DNA from 3 places in the Clostridium sp. X genome. Region 3 is predicted to be linked to each of the others. Evidence: predicted binding sites of a transcription regulator. Region 3 holds the regulator's gene; each other region holds the start of a gene.

Region 1 (7,752 bases), 480 kb from region 3:
TAAAAATGAGCCTATTAAGAAAGTATATGATGAAGTATTAAAAAGAATAGGGGAGTAACAATAAATGAATAATGAAAAATATCTTAATCTAATTAATTATCTAAAAAATTTAGGAAGTGTTGTAGTTGCTTTTTCAGGAGGAGTAGATAGTACATTCCTTCTTAAAGTGGCAAAAGAGGCTTTAGGGGATAAGGCAGTAGCACTTACAATAAATTCTCCCTATATTCCTAAGTGGGAAATAGAAGAAGCAAAAGAGCTAGTAAAGGAAATAAAAATAAGACATGAATTTTTAGAAGTGCCTACTATAATAGATGAAATTAAGTTTAATCCAAAAGATAGGTGTTATCTGTGTAAAACAGCAGTGTTTACAATGGTAAAAGAATTTGCAGTAAAAAATGGTTATAAATATGTATTAGATGGAACAAATGCTGATGATATAAATGATTACAGACCAGGACTAAGAGCTTTAAAGGAGCTTGATATTAAAAGTCCACTTCTTGAAAATGGACTAAGTAAAAAAGAAATAAGAGAACTTTCAAAAGAACTTAATTTACCAACTTGGAATAAGCCACCTTATGCTTGTATTCTTTCGAGAATTCCATATGGAACTGAACTTAAAGTAGAAGAGTTTGAGAAAATAGAGAAATCAGAAAGATACTTAATGGATAAAGGGTTTATTGCAGTTCGTGTAAGATCTCACGGAGATTTAGCTAGAATTGAGGTTCCAAGAGAAGCTATAAACAGATTATTTGATGAAAATTTATTAAACGAAATTTCTACAAAGCTTAAGGAGTTTGGATTTAACTATGTATCTTTAGATATGCAAGGGTATAAAACAGGAAGCCTTAATGTTGGAATAGAAGAAAAGGGGAATTAGGATGAACTCAGAGGATATGAGAACACTTTTAGAAGGAGTAAAAAATGGAAGTATATCAATTGATGTTGCCACAGAAAAACTTGAAGACTTACCGTATAAGGAATTAGGGTATGCAAAGATTGATAATCATAGAGAACTAAGAGTAGGATATCCTGAGGTCATATACTGTGCAGGAAAAACAGTTGAACAGGTTAAAGGTATCATAGAGTTTATGAATACAAAGGACAACAATATTTTAGGGACTAAGGCTACAAAAGAAATGTTCAAGGCAGTAAAGGAAATATGTAAGGAAGCAGAGTATAATGAACTTGCAAAAACTATTACAGTAAAAAAGAAGGATATTATAGAAACTGATACATATATTGCTGTAGTTACAGCAGGTACATCGGATCTGTCGGTATCAGAAGAAGCTGCAATTACAGCTGAGATATTTGGAAATAAAGTTGAGAGAATTAATGACGTAGGGGTAGCAGGAATACATAGATTATTTAGTAAGTTAGATATAATTAGAGGGGCTAAAGTTGTAGTTGCAGTAGCAGGTATGGAGGGAGCACTTGCTAGTGTTATAGGAGGACTTGTTGATAAACCAGTTATTGCAGTGCCAACCAGTGTAGGGTACGGAGCTAATTTTGGTGGACTTTCAGCACTTTTATCCATGCTAAACAGTTGTTCGAGTGGGACTAGCGTTGTTAATATAGACAACGGCTTTGGAGCAGGATATTTAGCAAGCATGATAAATAAATTAAAATAGGGATTAGGAAAGTTCCGTAAGGAACTTCCAATATCTTTTCGGCATATGCATCTTTTGAAGTTTAGGATTAAGTCTATTTTCTATAGTGGTACTTTTAAAGTACTCTTTCCATAGCATTTCATAGATACCATCTTCATTTTCCAATAGTAATTTAAGACTTTGTTCTTTAGAGAGAGACGTAATTGACCACTCATTTTTATTATATATGGCAGCTATTCCTCTCTTAACATCATGAATTATAAAGTTTTCATTGGCTAATCTCTCTGCAAAGTGTGGAGTAATTAAAGCTATTATATTATGATCAGGTTCTATAGGAGAGTACAAAAATTTATTCTCTATACTTTTAAATCGTACAAGTCCCAGTAACCTATGAATTTCAAAGGTAACTTTCTTAACTGCTTTATGAATCTCCAAAACTCTAGTATCCTGTACATATAAATCTAACTTATTACCAAGTTTAAAACCAAGTCTTATATAAGTATAAATCAAATTACTACAACCATTAATTTCAGAAAGATATACATAAAATATGTACTTTAATGAAATAGGTGAAATCTTTATTTTTATAGCCTCATACACTTTAGACGCTTTGATTTTATTAGTTTCAATATATATAGGATTAGTTAATAAGTCGGGAATAAATTCAGCCTCTTTTAAGATTTTCTCAGGTTTTTTACTACTATAATAGGCTTCATAGACAGAAGTAAGAAGACCCTCAAAGCTACCGTCATATATATAACAAAGCAAAATATCACCTCTAGTTTCTAATTTATTGTGTTTTAAACTTAAAAAACATATATATTATTAAAAATAGCATATCAAAATTCTCCATGTATTCGGCTTAAGGAATCATCAGGTCTATAAATAGCTGGAGTAGAAGTTAGAAAGGATAGCTGTTCGTAATTATTTAAAGAATTGCTACTGTACAAGCTGTTGCTTGGGTTATTAACAAGACGCTCCCTAATAAAGTCTTCTCTAAATCTTACATCACCATAGTACTTTCCTTTGCAGGTTATAAAATACTGAGCCCTTTTTAAAACCACTCCTAATTTTTTTAAGTCTGGAAAGTCTAAAGAATGAACTCTCCTTGCAGAGGCAATTTTACGTACAGACCTAACCCCTATACCAGGTATTCTCATTAGATCACTTGTATAGGCTTTATTTATTTCTATAGGGAACTTTTCAATATTTTTTAGTGCCCAGTCAGTTTTGGGGTCTAGATGTATGTCAAAGTTAGGATTATTTTCATTTAAGAGCTCTTTAGCAGAAAACCCATAAAATCTAAGAAGCCAATCAGCTTGATACAGTCTATGTTCTCTTAGAAGAGGGGGACTATTTAAAGCTGGCAGTTTTGGATTATTTGATATTGGAACGTAAGCAGAATAATAAACTCTTTTTAATCCATAACTTTTGTAGAGATTTTCTGATAGCTTTAATATATGGAAGTCATTTTCAGGGGTTGCTCCAATTATTAGTTGACTACTTTGACCTCCTGGTACAAAAGAGGGAGTACTTTTTAAATACTTTGAGGAGTACTTTGTCTCTGATATTTGGGAACTTATAAATGACATAGGTTTCAATATAGTTTCTTTAGTCTTTTGAGGAGCTAGAAGCTTTAAGCTAGATGAAGAGGGTAATTCAATATTAACACTCATTCTGTCTACTAGCTCTCCTGCTCTTTTTATAAGTAGTGGATCACAGCCAGGTATAGCTTTCATATGTATGTATCCATTAAAGTTATGAATGTTACGAAGGTTAGATACCACTTCAATCATAAGCTCCATAGTATAATTTGGACTTTTGAATACTCCAGAACTTAAAAATAAACCCTCTATGTAATTTCTTTTGTAAAAATTTACGGTTAAATCTACTATTTCTTCGGGAGTAAAAGCTGCTCTAGGTACATCATTTGAAAATCTATTTATGCAATACGCACAATCAAAGCAGCAGTAATTTGTAAGTAAGATTTTAAGAAGAGAAATACATCTTCCATCGGAAGTAAAGCTATGGCATATTCCACTTTCACTGGCATTGCCTAGGCCGCCCTTTGAATTTTTTCTTTTGCTTCCACTAGAAGAGCAAGAAACATCATATTTAGCTGCATCAGATAGTATTTTTAATTTTTCCTGTATATCCATAATAGCGCTCCTCTACTAATAATAACAAAATTATAGCAAACAAATGTTCGTGTGTAAATATATTATTACAAATATCTAGGATTTTATAACTTTTAGTATTAAAATAAAGGAATATTATTTATTTATATATTGACATGATAAAACAAAAGTATTAAAATGAATCATAGTTAAATTTAATAGAATAATTTTCTTATCACGAGAGGTGGAGGGACTGGCCCTTTGAAACCCGACAACCGGTATTTTTAATACAACGGTGTCAAATCCTGCAAAATCATTGATTTTGAGAGATAAGAGAGTGAGCGTAGATTTGATATATATATTTATAGAAATTTAAGCTGCTTTTCTTATAGAAAAGTAGCTTTTTTGTTTTTAAAAAGGGGCAAATTAATTTATAGGGGGCTATTTAATGTTAATAAAAGATTTGTTTACAAGTAAGAAACCGGTAATTTCCTTTGAGATATTTCCGCCACAAAAGGATTCTTCAATTGAAAGTATTTATAAAACTATTGATGCATTAGCACCGCTTAGACCAGATTATATAAGTGTAACTTATGGTGCGGGGGGAAGCAGTGCAAGCAGAAACAAAACAGTAGAAATAGCATCAATAATAAAGAATAAATATGATATTGAGGCACTAGCACACTTAACTTGTATTTCATCAACTAAAGATGAAGTAGATTATATACTAAAGCAGCTAAAAGAAAGTAATATAGAAAATGTTCTTGCATTAAGAGGAGATTTTCCACAAGACCCAGATTTTAAGTTTCCTGAACCACTTCAGTTTAATCACGCGGTAGATTTAGTTAAGCACATAAAACAGGATAATTATTTTTGTGTAGGTGGTACTTGTTACCCAGAAGGACATATAGAAGCAAGTGATATTAAAAGTGACTTATTCAATCTTAAAAATAAAGTAGATAATGGAACAGATTTTCTTATAACACAGTTATTTTTCGATAACAATTATTTTTATAACTTCAAAGAAAAAACAGATTTAATGGGAATTGCTACTCCGATTGAGGTAGGGGTAATGCCAGTTATAAATAGCAGACAGGTTAAAAGAATAGCTAGTCTTTGTGGAGCTAATATACCAGAAAAATTCTCTAAAATAATTGAGAAGTATATAGATAAACCAGAGGCATTAAAAGATGCTGGGATAGCTTATGCAACAGAGCAGATTGTAGATCTACTATCTTCAGGAGTATCAGGTATTCATATCTATACTATGAATAATCCAGAGGTAGCGAAAAAGATAGTGTATAATATATCTTCTATTGTAAATGCATTAGATATCAATAACAGTGTTATCTAGAATGGAAATTCAAACTAATTACCAGAGAGTGGGTGAGAATAGGTGTACATTAATAAAACTGAAGTTTTAAGATATTTGGGGCATAGATCAGAAATAATAGAAGAAAATTTAGATTTATTAGTTGATGAGTGCATTGAAGAAATAAAAAGCTATATAAATTATAGATATTCTTATAAGATATTTCACATACAAAAAGAAGAAGATAAGATTAATGTTATTGATAGCAATATAATTTTTCGTGGTAAGGATATAAAAGAACATCTAAAAGATTCTTCAATGTGTGCTATTCTAGGCGTAACTCTTGGTAATTTAGTAGATACTAAGATTAGATATTATGAAAAAGTAAACTTAACTAAAGCACTTATTTTGGATGCTTGTGCTACAACTGCTGTAGAATGGGTTTGTGATGAAGTTCAAAACTTAATAAAGAATGAGGCAGAAGAAAAAGTATTAGGTATTACCTACAGATATAGCCCAGGATATGGTGATTTAGAAATAGATATTCAACCTAAAATATTAAAAGCAATAGATGCTGAAAAAAAGATAGGACTTACTGTTACAGAAAGTAATATCCTAATACCGAGAAAGTCAGTAACGGCAATAATAGGGTTTCAGGACAGAAGTATTGTAAGACAGCATCCAGGTTGTAAACAATGTAGTAGTTATAGTCAATGTATGTATAGAAAAGGGGGCAATCACTGTGGGAATTAAAGATCTAATAGCAGAAAGTTTTGTGTATTTTGATGGGGCTATGGGAACTATGCTTCAGAAAATGGGGCTCATTACTGGAGAAATTCCAGAAACATACAATATTTTACATTCGGAAATAATAAAAAGTATACATGAAAAGTATATTGAGGCAGGAGCAAATATTATAACTACAAATACCTTTGGAGCTAACGAGTTAAAGCTTAAGGAGACAGGATATTCTGTAGAAGAGGTTATTACTAAAGCTGTAGAAATTGCAAGAGCAGCTAAGGGTGATAAATACGTAGCTTTAGATATAGGTCCTATTGGACAGTTACTTGAGCCAAGTGGAACACTAAAATTTGAAAGAGCATATGAAATTTTTAAGAGGCAAGTTATAGCAGGAGCTAGGGCAGGTTGTGATTTAATACTAATTGAAACTATATCGGATTTATACGAAGCAAAGGCAGCTGTTTTAGCAGTAAAAGAAAATAGTGATTTACCAGTGTTTTGTACTATGACCTTTGGAGAGGATGGAAGAACTTTTACTGGAACTGATCCACTAACTATGGTGACTCTTTTAGAAGGTTTAGGTGTGGATGCACTTGGAGTAAACTGTTCATTGGGGCCAAAGGAATTAATCCCAATTGTAGAAAAAATTCTAGAATATTCATCAACTCCTGTTATGGTTCAAGCCAATGCAGGACTTCCTAGAATGGAAGAGGATAAAACTATATATGATGTAACACCGACAGAATATGCTCAGCATGTAAAGCATATGGCAATTAATGGAGTTAGGATTTTAGGCGGATGCTGTGGTACTGATGAAAGCTATATTAAGAGCTTAATAGATACACTGAAGGACGTAGAGCCAGTAGAAATAAAAACTAAAAAAGTTACGTCTATATGTTCAGCATCAAAAACAGTTGTATTAGGTAATGGGGTAAAAGTTATAGGGGAGAGAATAAATCCAACAGGGAAGAAGCTATTCAAGGAAGCCTTAAAAACTAATAATATAGATTACATATTAACTGAAGCCATAAATCAAATGGAAGCTGGATCGGATATTCTTGATGTTAATGTAGGACTTCCTGAGATAAATGAAAAAGAAATGATGGTAAAAGTTATAAAAGAACTTCAGTCAATTATAAATTTACCTCTTCAAATAGACAGTTCTAGTGCAGAAGTAATTGAAGCGGCAGCAAGAATTTATAATGGAAAACCGATTATAAATTCAGTTAATGGAAAAGATGAAGTAATGAGAGAGGTATTTCCTATTGCTAAGAAGTATGGAGCATGTGTAGTAGGTCTTACTTTAGATGAGAATGGAATACCATCAAAAGCAGAAGAGAGAGTTGCTATTGCTGAAAAGATTATCCAAACAGCTGAAAAATACGGTATAAAAAAGGAAGATATCTTAATTGATTGCTTAGTGCTTACAGCGTCAGCTCAACAAGAAGAAGTAATGGAGACAATAAAAGCAGTAAGGATTGTTAAAGAAAAATTTGGAGTTAAAACTCTACTTGGAGTAAGTAATGTATCCTTTGGACTCCCACAAAGGGAAATTTTAAATCAAACCTTCCTTGCTATGGCTTTAGCAGAAGGATTAGATGCACCTATATTAAATCCAAATAATGAATCTATAATGGCTGTAATAAGAAGTTTTAAAGTTTTAGCTAATATAGATAAGGAATCTAAATCCTATATAGATAAATATTCTGTTACAGAAAAAGGAAAAGCTGTAAATACTGTTAATAATAACAGGGATTTAAAAGAGATAATAATTAGAGGATTAAAAGAAGAATCAGCTTCAAAGACAAAAGAGCTTTTAGAAGAAAAAGATAGCTTAACTATAGTAGATGAGTATTTGATTCCTGCATTAGATGTGGTAGGAGAAAAATATGAAAAGGGAGAAATATTTTTACCACAGCTTATACAATCAGCTGAAACTGTAAAAAATGCATTTACGGTTATTAAAGAAAAAATG
Region 2 (7,752 bases), 1.1 Mb from region 3:
GGTTGTATTCTTTCGTAGCTACCTCTAGGATCAATAACTTTAACATTTTCATCAGGTTGCAAGAATATGTGACCAAGCCGCATGTCTAGCCTTGTAAACTTTAGCCGCTTAAACTCATCAATAAGTTTTACGAGTTCAAGAGCGAGATGTTTATCAATTTTGTTTTGCTTTAAGTAATAGGATAATGTACTACCGTATACGAAACTCATAATTATGGAATAATCATTAAAATCAAAAACAGTAGGAAAGACGTTACTGTCTCGTGCCTTTGTAAGGATTTCAATTTGTCGTTTGCAAGAATTTGGATTATGAAATATCTTTAATACCTTATCATTGGGTAGGAGATAAACTTTTCCTTCGTGACCCTGGCCAATTAGCTTTAGCTTATCAACATCAAATCCGAAATAACTAGATCTATATCTAGGTCTTTTACTCATTACACCACCTCACACAATTTATATAGGAACATAGTTGAAATCACATCATAGATCAAAATCCTTACATAATTATATTTTATGGGTATAGTGTTAATTTGTTGCTAAGAGTCTTAGTTGCATTTGCATCAAAGAATGAAGCTTTTATATAAGTATTAAAGAAACTCAAAAATACACCAACACTTGATAAGACATAAAGTGTTAGTGTATTTTAATTTTAGCTTATTTAGTTTTTCTAAGAAGTTCAAAATATGTGCCGCCGCCGTAAATAATAAGGGTGTTATCATCTTTAATGAAGAAGGTAGAAACAGTACCTTTTGAGTCAGAAACGGTAATTTCTGAAGCGGAATCAGAGCTAATACCTAATTTATCTAGAGACATACGGTAATTTGTTATAAATTCATCCTTTGAAACAAGAGTTTTCTTATATATAGGATTAGTAGCTATCTTTGATATCGCTGAGGGTTCATCTCCAAAGTTGCTTGCCTTATCTTCTGAGAAGATTAAGTTTTTGCCTAGTAAACTTTCTGCAGATTCAGTACTGTAAGTTCCAGCAGAGCCATAAGCAAGAACCTTTTGAATAACCCATTCACCATAAAATACTTCTTTAGATTCAGAAGGTTCAGAAGTTGAGGAATCATTTTTAGTAGGATCAACTTCATTATCTTTATTAATATCCTTATTATTATCTTTATCATTAGATGAATCTGTAATATTAGTATTTGCCGTTTTATCTTCAGTTAGATTGCATCCGGTTAGCCCTATTAAACCAACAGAAAACATCAATACTAGAGCGAGTAAGGTGCTGGTCCATTTACTTCTTTTAAATTTACTAATCATAATAATTCTCCTTTTATAACTTGATTTATTTTTTGAGATTCCAGCAGTCAATGGAATAAAAGTTGACTCTGAAAAAAGCTTTATAAGTTTTATTATAGTGTTACCGTAGTTTTTGTATTCTGTCTCACCTATATATGTTAGAGCTGCTGCATCACAGGATATTTCACAGTCTTCGTGAATTTTATAAAAAGCATACCATATAAATGGATTAAAGAAATAAATAATCTGAAGAATAGCCATAATCCAGTTTATTAATATATCTTTTCTTTTGTAATGAGATAATTCATGAAGAAAAATATATCTTATTTCATCATCGCTTAACTTATTCATATATGCTTCAGAAACTAATATTTTAGTATTAAGAAGACCATATAAAGAAGGTGTTCTTATTTTTCTTGATGTAAGTAAAGAAATAGGATGATTTATTTTCATAATATTTTTACAATCTTTAAGAATGTCATTTAGTCTTTTATCCATCAAGACAGTATATCTTTTTCGGACATTTAAATAAAAAGATATGTTTATACAAATTGTATAAAGACTAAGCAAAATAACTCCAATCATCCAAATAAAAGCTAGTATTGTTATTATAGAATCATACTTTGAAACGCTGTTAACTTCTAAAGATGAATTAGTATTAGTTATTAGGACTTTAGAAGGTTTAGTATTAATATTATTATCACCATCTTCAGGGACATTAGGTAAAGGTGATAGTGTATCACTAGAAGGTTCATTTAACGAATTACCTTGAAATGAAATACTAATTTCATTAATAGGCAAATTTACTTTTTCAGCGGCTGTATATACTAAACTATATATGCTCATAGAACTTTCAGGGGAAAAAGGTATGAGAAGTCTTATTAGTAGTAAAATCCAAATATAATAATGCCATTTTGGACTTAGGGCTTTACTGAAGATTTTTTTAATAAGAAGTATCATTAGTGTTAGTATACTTGCAGTAATTCCAAGATAAACAACTTCCTTAAATATAAAGAGTAAATTATTCATAATAAATTACCTACTTTTCTTAGAATTTAACAATTCTTGAAGTTCTTCAATATCTTCTTCAGATAGCTTTTCATCCTTGATAAAATTAGACATAAGCATATTAAAGGAGCCGTTAAAGCATTTCTCAAGAAAGGTTTTAGTTTCTTTTCTTACGCATTCATCCTCTGATACAGCAGCATAATAAGAATAATAAGTTTTTTCTTTTTTAGCGGTAATTGCACCTTTTGTAACTAATCTTCTAATTAAGGTATGAATGGTCTTTGGATTCCAACATGTATCACTTTCTAGCTTTTCAACTATTTCACTACCAAGTATAGGAGATTTATTCCAAACTACTTTCATTACCTTCCATTCAGAATCAGATATGTTGTTCATATAATTTCAAATCCTTTCTGTACTACAATTGTAATACGAAATGATACTACAGCTGTAATACGAGTTTGTCAATACAAAAGTTCGTTGAAAATCTATAATTCGTATAAGTAAATGAATTATATTATCATGTAAAATTGTGATAATATTAAAAGGAGAATCATTTTTTCTTGTAGAGAAAATGCAGGATAAAATTCTCTATGTGACAACAAATACTTCTTCACCAGAACTGTTTATGCTTAATTTATCAACAAAAGAAAAGAAAAAAATAAATATAAAAAATGTTGATGGCATTACTCCTTCACCAGATAGAAAACAGATGATAGTTTTTCAAGGATTAGACTCAAAAAGATCCATAATACTTTGTGATGCTGAGGGCAATACTATAAAAACCATTGCCGAGGGAACAGAAGTTACAGGGGCTTCATGGTCACCTGACCAGAGTAAAATTGCCTATAGCCTTAAATTGGTATCTAATGGTAGCACAAGCACCGGAATATATGTATACGATATGGTAACGGGTAAATCTACTCAAATTGCAGTTAATGTAGTTAATGCAGGAACTAGTTGGAGTCCGTCAGGTAAAAAAATAGTATTGACTGAAGCTTTAAGTGAAAAATATAACAGTAGTATAATTCATTTAAAATAACAAGAAGTCCTATAATTTTTTTAAATTATAGGACTTCTTGTTATTTATTGTATTATTACCATAGAAAGAAAAGATGATATAATGTATTATAATATAGAAAAGAATCTAAATTTTAAAGAGTTAAAAAAATTAAGGGGATGTTTTATGAAGAATTTAACTATAGGAGTAAAATTAATGATGTTAATATGTATAACATTAATTCCAGTAATCATAGTACAGACTATTAATATATATTACAATTTTAAACGAAATACAGATCAAAAATTACAAGCGAATGTGGAACTTGCTCAAGCTATATCTACTTCCTATTTTAATTATATAGAAGAATTATGGGTACAAGAGCTCATTATAAGTAAAGAAATACTTACAGAACCGAATAATACGAAAAAAATACAGTCCTATTTAGAGAGTGTAATTAATACTGAGGAGACGGCTTTACATAGATTATCATGGGTTAACCCTCAGGGAACAGCAACTGCAAGTACTTTAAAATATATGATTGGTCAATCTATAGCTGAAAGAGAATATTTTAAGAAAATACTAGCAGGGGAAGAAAAGGTGTTTGCTGATTTAACAAAAAGCTACATTGATGGGACTAGTGTAGTTCCTGTAGCAAGAGCAGTTAGAAAAGATGGAAAGCTAATAGGAGTATTAGTAGCTTCCCTTGATACCAATAGACTAGTATCATATATACCTAATGTTAAGTTGAACGCAGGAGATATATTAAGATTAGTAGATAGTAATGGAAATATTGTATATGATAATACTAGAAGTAAATTAACTTTTGAAGAAAGAAAAATGCCTAGTGAGGCTCTCTTAGAGGAAGCTTTTCAAGGGAAGATTTCTAAACTAGCCAAATATAAATCGAGCTTAGATGGAGTTTATAGAATGGGAGTTGGATACCCAATGAAAGAACTTGGATGGGTATGCTATATAAGTTCAGTAAGAAGTCTAGTATTAAAGGACACATATAGAGTAGCTATACAGTCTATAGTTTGTTTCATAGTTGTACTAGCACTATCGATATTAGTGTCATATAAATTTGGGAAAAAATAGTAGAGCCATTACTTGTGCTAAAAAGTAAAGCAGATGAGCTAAAGGAAGGAAACTATTCTGTTAGGACTAATATTACTGGTTCTGATGAAATAGAATCAACAGCAGAAGCCTTCGATCTTATGGCAGACAGCATAGAGCAATATGATAAAATGAAAAGTCAATTTTTTAGTAACTTATCTCATGAATTTAAAACTCCTATTAATGTAATATACTCTAGTACTCAGTTAATTGAAAGTTTTAAAGATACTTTAGAGGATGCTGAATTTAAAAACAAAACTATAAAGAATATAGCGGGAATAAAACAAAATTGCTATCGACTCATGAGACTAGTAGATAATATGATAGATGTTACACGATATGATTCAGGAAATTTAAAAATGAATCTTTACAATCTAAATATAGTGAGCATTATAGAAAATGTCAGTCTTTCAGTTGTTAAATTCGCAGATCAAAAAAATGTAACCATTATATTTGATACTGATGTTGAGGAGAAAGAAATATCTTGTGATCCTTACATGATTGAAAGAATACTACTTAATCTAATATCAAATTCACTTAAATTTACCGATGGAGGTGGATTTATTTATATAAATGTTTATGACAAAGAAGATAAGGTTGTTTTTTCGGTAAGAGACACTGGAATTGGTATTCCAGAAGATAAGCTTTCTATTATATTTGATAGATTTAGACAGATTGATACATCTTTAAGTAGAAATCAAGAAGGAAGTGGCCTGGGACTATCTATTGTAAAAGCTTTAGTGGAGGCGCAAAAAGGAAGTATAACTGTAGCTAGTGAACCAGGTAAAGGTACAGAATTTATAGTAGAGCTACCTACAACCTTATTGCCACAAGATAATAAAGAAAATGAAAGAATATCATTTGAAAATCGTAGCAATACTATACAAAAGATCCAAATAGAGTTTTCGGATATATATTCTATTAGAGAAAAAATAAATAAATTATAGAGCACTAAGACTTAAAAATCTTGGTGTTTTTTCATTTAATTTTGCATTGACATAAAAATATTAAAAGTATAAAATTGATGTAATCGAACTAACGTTCATGGGAGATGAGAACATGGGAGATTTTAAAATACATTCAAAATTCAAGCCAACAGGGGATCAACCATCGGCTATAGATAGCATAGTTAGAGGAATTAATAACAATGAGAAGTTTCAAACATTATTAGGGGTAACGGGATCAGGTAAGACTTTTACTATGGCCAATATTATTGAGAGAGTTCAAAAACCTACATTAATATTAGCTCATAATAAGACCTTAGCAGCACAGTTAACTTCGGAGTTTCGTGAGTTTTTTCCAGAAAATGCTGTAGAATACTTTGTTTCATATTATGACTACTACCAACCAGAAGCCTATTTACCACATACTGATACTTTTATCGAAAAAGATGCTGCTATAAATGATGAAATTGATAAATTAAGACATTCGGCTACATCAGCACTACTTGAGAGAAAAGATGTGATAGTAGTAGCTTCTGTTTCTTGTATTTATGGTCTAGGTAATCCAGAGGAGTACAAGAAGCTTACTGTATCTCTTAGAGAAGGCATGCAGAAGGATAGAGATGAGGTAATGCGACAACTTGTTGATATACAATATGAAAGAAATGAAATGAATTTTGTGAGAGGTACCTTTAGAGCCAGAGGAGATACATTAGATATTTTCCCAGCATCTTCATCAAGTAGTGGTATAAGAGTTGAATTTTTTGGAGATGAAATAGATAAGATAAGAGAATTTGATGTTTTAACGGGAAATATTTTGAGTACCAGAAATCATGTATCTATATTTCCAGCATCTCACTTTGCTACCTCAAAAGATAGATTAGAAATTGCTATAAAGAAGATTGAAGAAGAATTAGAAAATACAGTTAAAGAGTTTGTATCTGAAGAAAAGCTTTTAGAGGCTCAGAGAATAAAACAGAGAACGAATTTTGACATAGAGATGATGAGAGAAATCGGATATTGTAGTGGGATTGAAAATTATTCGAGAGTTTTAGACGGCAGAGCTGCAGGAACGCCACCACAGACATTAATAGATTATTTCCCGGGCGATTTTTTGTTGTTTATTGATGAAAGCCATGTTACTTTGCCGCAAGTTAAGGCAATGTATGGTGGAGATAGATCAAGGAAAGAGAATTTAGTAGGGTATGGATTTAGACTTCCTTGTGCTTTTGACAATAGACCATTAAAATTTGATGAATTTGAGGGAAAGATGAATCAAACTCTGTTTGTAAGTGCTACTCCTGCACAGTATGAGCTTGATCACTCAACAAATGTTGCAGAACAAATTATAAGACCTACTGGTCTATTAGATCCGGAAATAATAGTGAAACCTATAAAGGGTCAAATAGATGATTTATATGGAAGTATTAGGGAGACTATTGATAAAGGATTTAGAATTTTAGTTACTACCCTTACAAAGAAAATGTCAGAGGATTTAACAGATTATCTAAAAGAGATGGGAATTAAAACAGAGTATCTTCATTCAAGTATTGATACTATGAAAAGAATGGAGATAATAAGAGATCTTAGACAAGGTGAATTTGATGTTCTTGTAGGAATTAATCTTTTAAGAGAAGGACTAGATATTCCAGAAGTAGCTTTAGTGGCAATTCTAGATGCAGATAAGGAAGGGTTTTTAAGATCAGAAACTTCTCTTATACAAACTATAGGAAGAGCTGCAAGAAATTCAGAGAGTAAGGTTATAATGTATGCAGATAGAATTACTAAAGCTATGAACAGCGCTATTAGTGAAACTAATAGAAGAAGAGCAATTCAGATGGAGTATAACGAAAAGAATGGAATAACTCCAACAACGGTATTAAAAGATGTTAGAGCTGTACTGCAAACTAAGGTTACAGAAGAATCAGGTATTTATAGTGCTGATTCACAAACAGAAAAGCTTTCTAAGAAGGATATTGAAAAGCTTATAGCTAAACAAGAAAAGGAAATGAAGCAAGCAGCTAAGGAATTACAATTTGAAAGAGCAGCACAGCTACGTGATGAGATAAATAAGCTAAAAGAAAAACTAATGTAAATTAGCTACTGGTTAATAAAGAAGGGAGTAAACATGAAGGATAAAATATTCATAAAGGGTGCTAAGGTTCATAACTTAAAAAATGTAGACTTAGAAATTCCTAGAGATAAACTAGTGGTATTCACTGGCCTTTCAGGGTCAGGAAAATCATCACTAGCTTTTGATACTCTATATGCAGAAGGGCAAAGAAGATATGTAGAATCCTTATCCTCATATGCAAGGCAGTTCCTAGGTCAAATGGATAAGCCAGATGTTGAATATATAGAAGGGCTATCTCCAGCTATATCTATAGATCAGAAGACAACCAGTAAGAATCCACGTTCAACTGTTGGAACTGTT
Region 3 (7,752 bases):
TGGATACATAGGAAATTCTGATATAAGTCGAGGAAGTAGAAATAATCAAAGTATATTTGTAAATAAAAGATTTATTAAAAGTGGACTTATTACTGCTGCTGTAGAAAATGCTTTTAAGTCTTTTTTAACAATAAACAAACATCCGTTTTTTGTTATCTTTTTAGATATATACCCTGAGTTTATAGACGTAAATGTTCATCCAACAAAATCAGAAATAAAGTTTGAAGATGAGAGAGTAATATATAAATCTGTTTTTAATGCAGTCCATGAAGCTATTGGAGCAAGCGTAAAAGCATATTTTCTTACGAATGACAATGGTTTAGATAATGGTGAAGAAGCGAATGCTAAAGTGTTAAATACTAAGATTGCGTCTGTCCAGTTGCCTATTGATTTGAAAGAAGAGTGCATATATGAAAGAAGAAAAACCATTGATTTAGAAAGTGATAATTATATGAAAAGTTTAGTTAAAGAAGTGCATGATTCAGAAATAGGTAAAAGTAATATTTCTTATGATATTGAATGTAACTATTTAGATAATGATAAATTATCTATGGAAAGTAATAATCTATTTATAAAAGAGGATCCTCTCTCTACTGCCAAAGAGGAAAAACAAATTAAGACTCAAGGAGAATTACCTAAAGAAAATGAAGCAAAATTCCCTTTGTTAAATATTATAGGTCAATATAATAATACTTATATATTAGGTGAGAGTTCAGGTACATTCTATATGATAGATCAACATGCAGCTCATGAAAAAATATTGTTTGAAAAGTTTAAACAGCAAATTGAAAATAGCAATGTTATTTCTCAAATATTATTGACGCCATTAGTTGTAGAATTGAATTCAGAGGAGTTTGTTTATTATAATGAAAATACTAGAATTCTTAATGAGGCTGGTTTTATAATTGAGGATTTTGGCGATAATACAATAAGTATAAGAGAAGCCCCTATGCTCTTGGGTAAAGTAAGTGTTAGAGAATTTTTCTTGGAAATATTAGATAATATAAAAAATCTAGGTTCAGGTAAGATTACAGAAGTAAAGTATAATATGATTGCTTCTTTAGCATGCAAAGCTGCTATAAAAGCAAATCATTCTTTATCTCATATGGAAATGTCATCTTTAGTAGATGAATTAAGATATATAGAGGAGCCTTTTAATTGTCCACATGGAAGACCTACAATAATAAAAATGTCATTAATGGATATAGAAAAAAGGTTTAAAAGAATTTAATAGAGTGGTTTCTTATTAGGAAATAAAGGAGATTACAAATGAAGAAAGATTTATTCGTATTAGCAGGGCCTACTGCTATAGGAAAAACTAAAATATCTATACAATTGGCTAAAGAATTGAATGGAGAGGTTATTTCGGCAGACTCTATGCAGATTTATAAATATATGGATGTAGGTTCTGCAAAAATTACTGAGGAAGAAAAGCACGGTATTCCTCATCATTTAATTGATTTTGTTCATCCTCTTGAAGACTTTAGTGTAGCAGAGTTTAAACGAAAATCTATAGAAGTTATAAATAAAATTAATGAAAAAAATAAATTACCACTACTTGTAGGCGGAACAGGATTTTATATTGATTCACTAATTTTTAATTATGACTATGCACAGTCACATAAGGATGAAGAATATAGGGAACACTTGAAGTTGTTAGCGGAAGAGAAAGGTAATGAATTTGTTCATGACTTACTTAAAGATATAGATGAAGCATCTTTTAATAGGTTATATCCAAATGATTTAAAACGAGTTATAAGAGCACTTGAGGTTTATAAACTCACAGGAAAGACAATTAGTGAATATAACTCAGAACAAGATATTTATGATATACCTTATAATGTATACTACTTTGTGTTAACCATGAATAGGAAAGATTTATATGCTAGAATCGATGAAAGGGTAGATCTGATGATTGAACAAGGGCTAATAGATGAAGTTGTGAAATTAAAAACTATGGGATGTACAGAAAATATGCAATCAATGAAAGGGATTGGATATAAAGAAATCCTTTATTATCTAGATGGAAAGCTTACGTTAAATGAGGCTGTAGATATGATAAAAAAGGGTAGTAGAAATTATGCTAAACGACAATTAACTTGGTTTAGAAAAGATAAGAGAGCAATATGGATTGATAAAGACAACTATAAAAATGATGATGATGTATGCGATGTCATATTAGAACAATTTAAAAAGATGTATAAAGACAATAATAAATCACTTATAAAAGGATTTTAAAAAATAAAGGATTTTAGTTATTTTTATAGAATAACTTATGATATAAAACGATGGAGGTAAAATTTATGAATAAGCCAACAAATAATCTTCAAGACTTATTTTTAAACAATGCTAGAAAGAATAAAACTCATGTTATTATATATTTAACAAATGGATTTCAACTTAAAGGTAATGTTACGGGTTTTGATAATTTCACTATAATCTTAGATAGTGAAGGAAAACAGATGATGATATATAAGCATGCAGTATCTACCATATCTCCAGCAAAACCAATACTCTTCACAAAAGAGGATAGTAATTAGAGAATAGGCGATTAGTTTGCCTATTCTTTTTTTATGTGATAATATAAATACTAGTCAGGAGTGCCTTGACTAGTATTTATTTTCGGGGGTTTATACATATGATTAATGAAATGAAAGAGTATCTAATTAATAAATATCATATTAATAGTAGAGTTTTAGAATTGTACGAAAAAGCAATAAGTGATGTAAAATTAGAGTTTGAAGCTTTAGATGAGATAAGAGAATTTAATCAAATAAAAGTGTTAAATGCTATGCAAGAAGAGAGGATAAGTGATGCACATTTCACGAATTCCAGTGGATATGGATATGGAGACATTGGAAGAGATTCTTTAGATAAGGTATATGCTAGAATATTCAACTGTGAGAGTGCACTGGTAAGACCACATTTTGTAAATGGGACTCATGCACTTGGAAGTGCATTGTTTGGAAATTTAAGACCAGGTGATACTATGCTTTCTATATGTGGGAAACCTTATGATACTCTTCATGGAATCATTGGATTAGATACCGAGGAAGGTATGGGGTCGCTTAAAGAATTTGGAGTAAAATATAAACAAGTTGAACTTAATGAATTAGGAAAACCGGATTTAAATAAAATTAAGAATGTTTTGAAAGAGGATGATACTATAAAATTAGTACACATCCAAAGATCTACAGGATATGGGTGGAGAAAAGCTTTATTAATAGAAGATATTAAGAATGTAATTAGCTTTGTTAAAGGTATTAGAGAGAATATAATTTGCTTTGTAGATAATTGTTATGGAGAATTTATAGATATAATCGAACCTACTGATGTGGGTGCGGATTTAGCAGCAGGATCATTAATAAAGAATATAGGTGGAGGGATTACTCCAACGGGTGGATATATAGTTGGAGCTAAACAATGTGTGGAAAGATCCGCTTATAGACTTACTGTTCCGGGAATTGGTGGTGAGTGTGGTTCTACTTTTGGAGTTATGCGTTCTATGTATCAGGGTTTGTTTTTAGCGCCACATATAACTATGGAAGCTTTGAAAGGAGCTATCTTTTGTTCTAGGATTATGGAGTTAGCTGGCTTTGAGGTGTTGCCTAGTTATACAGATAAAAGAAGTGATATAATTCAGGCTATAAAATTTAATGATAAAGATAAATTAATAGAGTTTTGTAAGGGAATACAAATTGGATCTCCTATAGATTCTTTTGTTGCTTGCGAACCTTGGGATATGCCTGGATATACAGACCAGGTAATAATGGCAGCAGGAGCGTTTATACAGGGATCGTCAATAGAATTGTCGGCCGATGCTCCGATTAGAGAACCATATATAGCCTATCTGCAAGGTGGACTTACTTTCGATCATGCAAAGATAGGGATATTGATTGCTTTAAGCAGAATTTTAAAATAAAATATAAATTAAAAAAAGAATAAATGACTGAGTTTAATCAATCATTTATTCTTTTAATATCTTCTAAAAATACCAACTAATTTTCCAACTATTGTGCAGTTCTTTACTAATATAGGAGTCATAGTTTTGTTCTCGGGTTGTAGTCGTATGTAGTCTTTTTCTTTGAAAAATCTTTTTATTGTTGCTTCACTGTTGTCTATTAGTGCCACGACTATATCACCGTTTGATGCATAATTAGTTTTTTCTATTATAGCTAGGTCGCCATCGAATATACCGGCATCGATCATGCTTTCACCTGAAACATTTAAAATAAATAGATCTTTATTGCTAGGCATATAATTTAAAGAAATAGGGAAGGTGTCTTCTATATTTTCAACAGCTAAAATAGGTTCGCCGGCCGTTACTTTTCCTACAATAGGTATGTCAATCATTTCTTTGTTTATAATAGGATCCTTTAGTATTTCTATAGTTCTAGGTTTTGTAGAATCTCTTCTAATCATACCTTTCTTCTCTAGTCGTTCTAAATGACCATGTACAGTAGAAGTTGAACTAAGACCAACTCCTTTGCAAATTTCGCGAACGGAAGGTGGATATCCTTTTTCGCGTATTTGACTCTTTATAAACTCAAATATTTCAGTTTGTTTATCTTTTTTATCCACATTCATTTTATACACTCCTTATCTTATATTTTGAATTATATCATAGATTTTTATCAATATCAAACTAATGTTCTGTGAAACTTGATTATTGTGGTATAGTTTGATATAATGTTTGAATAAATATGGAAGAGGGGAAAAAAATGAAAAAAACTTGTATATTTCAAGAAGGTATTCCATGCAGCGACTGTGGAGAGTGTGCTAAATGTGATATAAACGAAAATAAAAAATGTAATAATTGTGCTAAGTGTTTAGAATTACAAGGTTTTGATGTTCGTGCAATTAATATTGAAGAGATTATAGATGAAGAGGATATAACTTTTGCGGATGAAGGGGAGAGTAATTCTGATATAGATATTGAAACTTTAGCTGAATTAAATAAAGATTTGAACGAATCAGATATAAAGATAGAATACATAGATGATATTGATGGATTATCTGAAATTCTAGAAAATGAGAATTCTGGAAAGTATATAAGTGAAGTGTTTCCGGGCATAATGGTTATAAATAAGAATATTAAATAGTGCTTTTGCTCAATTTATAAAACGATAATTTTCTATTGATTAATATTCACTATTAATTAATGGAAATTTATCGTTTATTTATTAGAACTTATTCTTCGCTAAGCGGGTTTAAACTAACTGCATGCCTTAGAGTTTCGTCATCCACATGGGTGTATATTTGTGTAGTAGATATGTTTTCGTGGCCTAATATTTTTTGTAAACTACGTATATCTACATTTCCGTATTTGTACATTAAAGTAGCTGCTGTATGTCTTAATTTGTGTGGAGAAAACTTTTGGTTTTCTAGACCAGCTTTAACTATGTATTTTTTTACTAATAGCTCAACACTTCTTTTATTGATTCTATTATAATTTCTGCTGATAAATAAAGCGTCTTTATCTTTTTCTGCTACCTTAGAGTTTTTGTGTTGTCGTATAGGTAGATAAGAATTTATGGATCTCAAACATGCGCCATTTAAATATATTGTTCGTTCTTTATTTCCTTTACCTATTATAGTAAGGGTATCTTCTTTTATTCGAGAAATATCTATACTGCAAAGCTCAGAAAGTCTTAAGCCGCAATTTAAAAATAATGTTATTATACAGTAATCTCTTTCTTTATTTTCTCCATCTATAGATGAGAGGAGCAATTTGCTTTCGTCAAGTGTAAGGTATACTGGGTTTCTTTTATTTGTTTTAGGGGACTCCAGTTCAGAAGCGGGGTTTTCATCTAATATCTTTGATTTTCCGTATAAATATTTAAAGAATGATTTTAATGCAGCAACTTTTCTGGCACGAGCAAAATTGCCGTTGTTTCTGTAATTTTCGGCAAAAGATATAAAAGCGTATAGGTCTGATAAATTTATTTTTCTTATAAAAAACTTATCTATATCATTTATGATTATTTCGTCGAAGTTAATATCCTTTGAAACTAATCCTTTATACAATTTTAGAAATTTAAAAAACATAGTTAGATCTAATTTATATCCTAAAATTGTGTTAGGTGATTTTCCTTTAATTGTTCCGAGATAAGTTAAAAACTCGTTTAGATGTTCTGGTAAAGATGGATTGAACATATTCGAAAGCTGATATTCCATAGTCTCCTCCTTTTTCAGTGTACCAACTTCGCTAAATATACATTTAGCGAAGTTGGTAATGTTATTTTTTTACTAGTGTTATCTTTTTTAGCACTATAGTTGTATTATACTACAATAGTTTAAGTTTGGCATTAACATACAGTTGAGAAACAATGTTTATGTAATACGGTTTTATACAAAAATATTATTTTTAAAATTATATAATACTTGTAAATGTACAGTTGAATAATTTTTAAAATTAATTTTTGCTTAAAATTAAAATCCAACAATTATGTATATATACATAATTGTTGGATAAATATACATTATAAAATATTCTTATACATTTATAGATACATCGATACCTAATATATCTTTATTTTCATCAAGAATAGGATTAATGCTATATTTTATAAATTCTTCAACTTGACCTGGAGCTCTGCCAGTGAATTTTTCAGGATTTATTATAGATAATATCTCTTCTTCGCTCATGTAAAAAGATTCATCTTTGATAATTCTTTCGATTAAATCATTGTTAAGACCCTCTTCTTTCACTCTTTTACCTGCTTCCATAGAAAGAATTCTTATTTTTTCGTGTAACTCCTGCCTATCCCCTCCTCTTTTTACGGCTTCCATAAGTATATTTTCGGTAGCCATAAAAGGAAGTTCGCTATCCACGTGGGATCTAATAACTTTTTCATATACAACCATACTTTCAGTTATATTTATATATAAATTCAGAACCCCATCTAAAGCCAAAAAGCATTCCGAAACTGATAATCTTTTATTAGCTGAATCATCTAGAGTTCTTTCAAACCATTGAGTTCCAGCAGTTATAGCAGGATTAAGAGAATTAACTATTACAAATCTACTTAAAGCACTAATTCTCTCCGATCTCATCGGATTTCTTTTATAAGCCATAGCCGATGAACCTACTTGATTCTTTTCAAAAGGCTCTTCCATTTCCTTCATGTTTTGCAATATTCTTAAGTCATTGCTGAATTTATAGGCGCTTTGAGCAACTTCTGATAGAGTATTTAATACAATAGAATCAACTTTCCTTGGATAAGTTTGCCCAGTGACTTCGTACGCCTTATCAAAACCCATCTTTTCTACTACTAAAACTTCTAATTGTTTTACTAACTCCTCGTTATCGTTAAACAACTTCATAAAACTAGCTTGAGTTCCTGTTGTTCCTTTAACCCCTCTTAACTTTAAGTTATTTATTGTAAAATCTAAGTTTTCTACATCAATTAATAAATCTTCAATCCAAAGTGTAGCTCTCTTACCAACAGTAGTAAGTTGAGCAGGTTGCAAGTGAGTAAAACCTAGTGTAGCGAGACTCTTGTATTTAATTGCAAACTTAGATAAATTACTTATTACATTTAAAATCTTTTTCTTTATTAAAACAAGAGCCTCTCTCATAACTATTAAATCTGTGTTATCGCCTACGTAGCAACTTGTTGCTCCTAAATGTATAATACCTTTAGCCTTAGGACATTGAAGTCCATATGCATATACATGACTCATAACATCATGTCTAATTTCTTTTTCTTTTTCTTCTGCATCTTCATAATTTATATTTTCTATGTTCGT

What was found. Region 3 encodes LexA, which represses DNA repair genes until DNA is damaged. Its sites were predicted from a motif close to CNAACANNTGTTNG; they were not measured.
Region 1: ACX0KU_RS15465 (putative DNA modification/repair radical SAM protein) is a predicted target of LexA. The motif match lies at 3,803-3,816, and genes of this name have one in related genera.
Region 2: uvrB (excinuclease ABC subunit UvrB) is a predicted target of LexA. The motif match lies at 5,409-5,422, and genes of this name have one in related genera.

What each region holds. Positions count from the first base shown of each region.
Region 1 covers NZ_CM146912.1:3,066,226-3,073,977, reverse strand. Annotated here, with positions in the region: partial or broken gene larC (nickel pincer cofactor biosynthesis protein LarC) at 1-58, shown strand, start outside; gene larE (ATP-dependent sacrificial sulfur transferase LarE) at 65-877, shown strand; gene larB (nickel pincer cofactor biosynthesis protein LarB) at 879-1,628, shown strand; gene ACX0KU_RS15470 (TIGR03915 family putative DNA repair protein) at 1,632-2,375, opposite strand; gene ACX0KU_RS15465 (putative DNA modification/repair radical SAM protein) at 2,447-3,766, opposite strand; SAM riboswitch class I at 3,954-4,060, shown strand; gene metF (methylenetetrahydrofolate reductase [NAD(P)H]) at 4,173-5,078, shown strand; gene ACX0KU_RS15455 (methionine synthase) at 5,121-5,789, shown strand; gene ACX0KU_RS15450 (homocysteine S-methyltransferase family protein) at 5,779-7,752, shown strand, end outside.
Region 2 covers NZ_CM146912.1:1,460,011-1,467,762, forward strand. Annotated here, with positions in the region: gene ACX0KU_RS07500 (serine/threonine protein kinase) at 1-437, opposite strand, end outside; gene ACX0KU_RS07505 (M56 family metallopeptidase) at 657-2,282, opposite strand; gene ACX0KU_RS07510 (BlaI/MecI/CopY family transcriptional regulator) at 2,289-2,657, opposite strand; gene ACX0KU_RS07515 (TolB family protein) at 2,794-3,303, shown strand; gene ACX0KU_RS07520 (cache domain-containing protein) at 3,448-4,359, shown strand; gene ACX0KU_RS07525 (HAMP domain-containing sensor histidine kinase) at 4,374-5,324, shown strand; gene uvrB (excinuclease ABC subunit UvrB) at 5,437-7,413, shown strand; gene uvrA (excinuclease ABC subunit UvrA) at 7,447-7,752, shown strand, end outside.
Region 3 covers NZ_CM146912.1:2,582,069-2,589,820, forward strand. Annotated here, with positions in the region: gene mutL (DNA mismatch repair endonuclease MutL) at 1-1,231, shown strand, start outside; gene miaA (tRNA (adenosine(37)-N6)-dimethylallyltransferase MiaA) at 1,270-2,238, shown strand; gene hfq (RNA chaperone Hfq) at 2,304-2,540, shown strand; gene ACX0KU_RS13065 (methionine gamma-lyase family protein) at 2,639-3,922, shown strand; gene lexA (transcriptional repressor LexA) at 3,976-4,587, opposite strand; gene ACX0KU_RS13075 (hypothetical protein) at 4,722-5,102, shown strand; gene ACX0KU_RS13080 (tyrosine recombinase XerC) at 5,191-6,177, opposite strand; gene purB (adenylosuccinate lyase) at 6,496-7,752, opposite strand, start outside.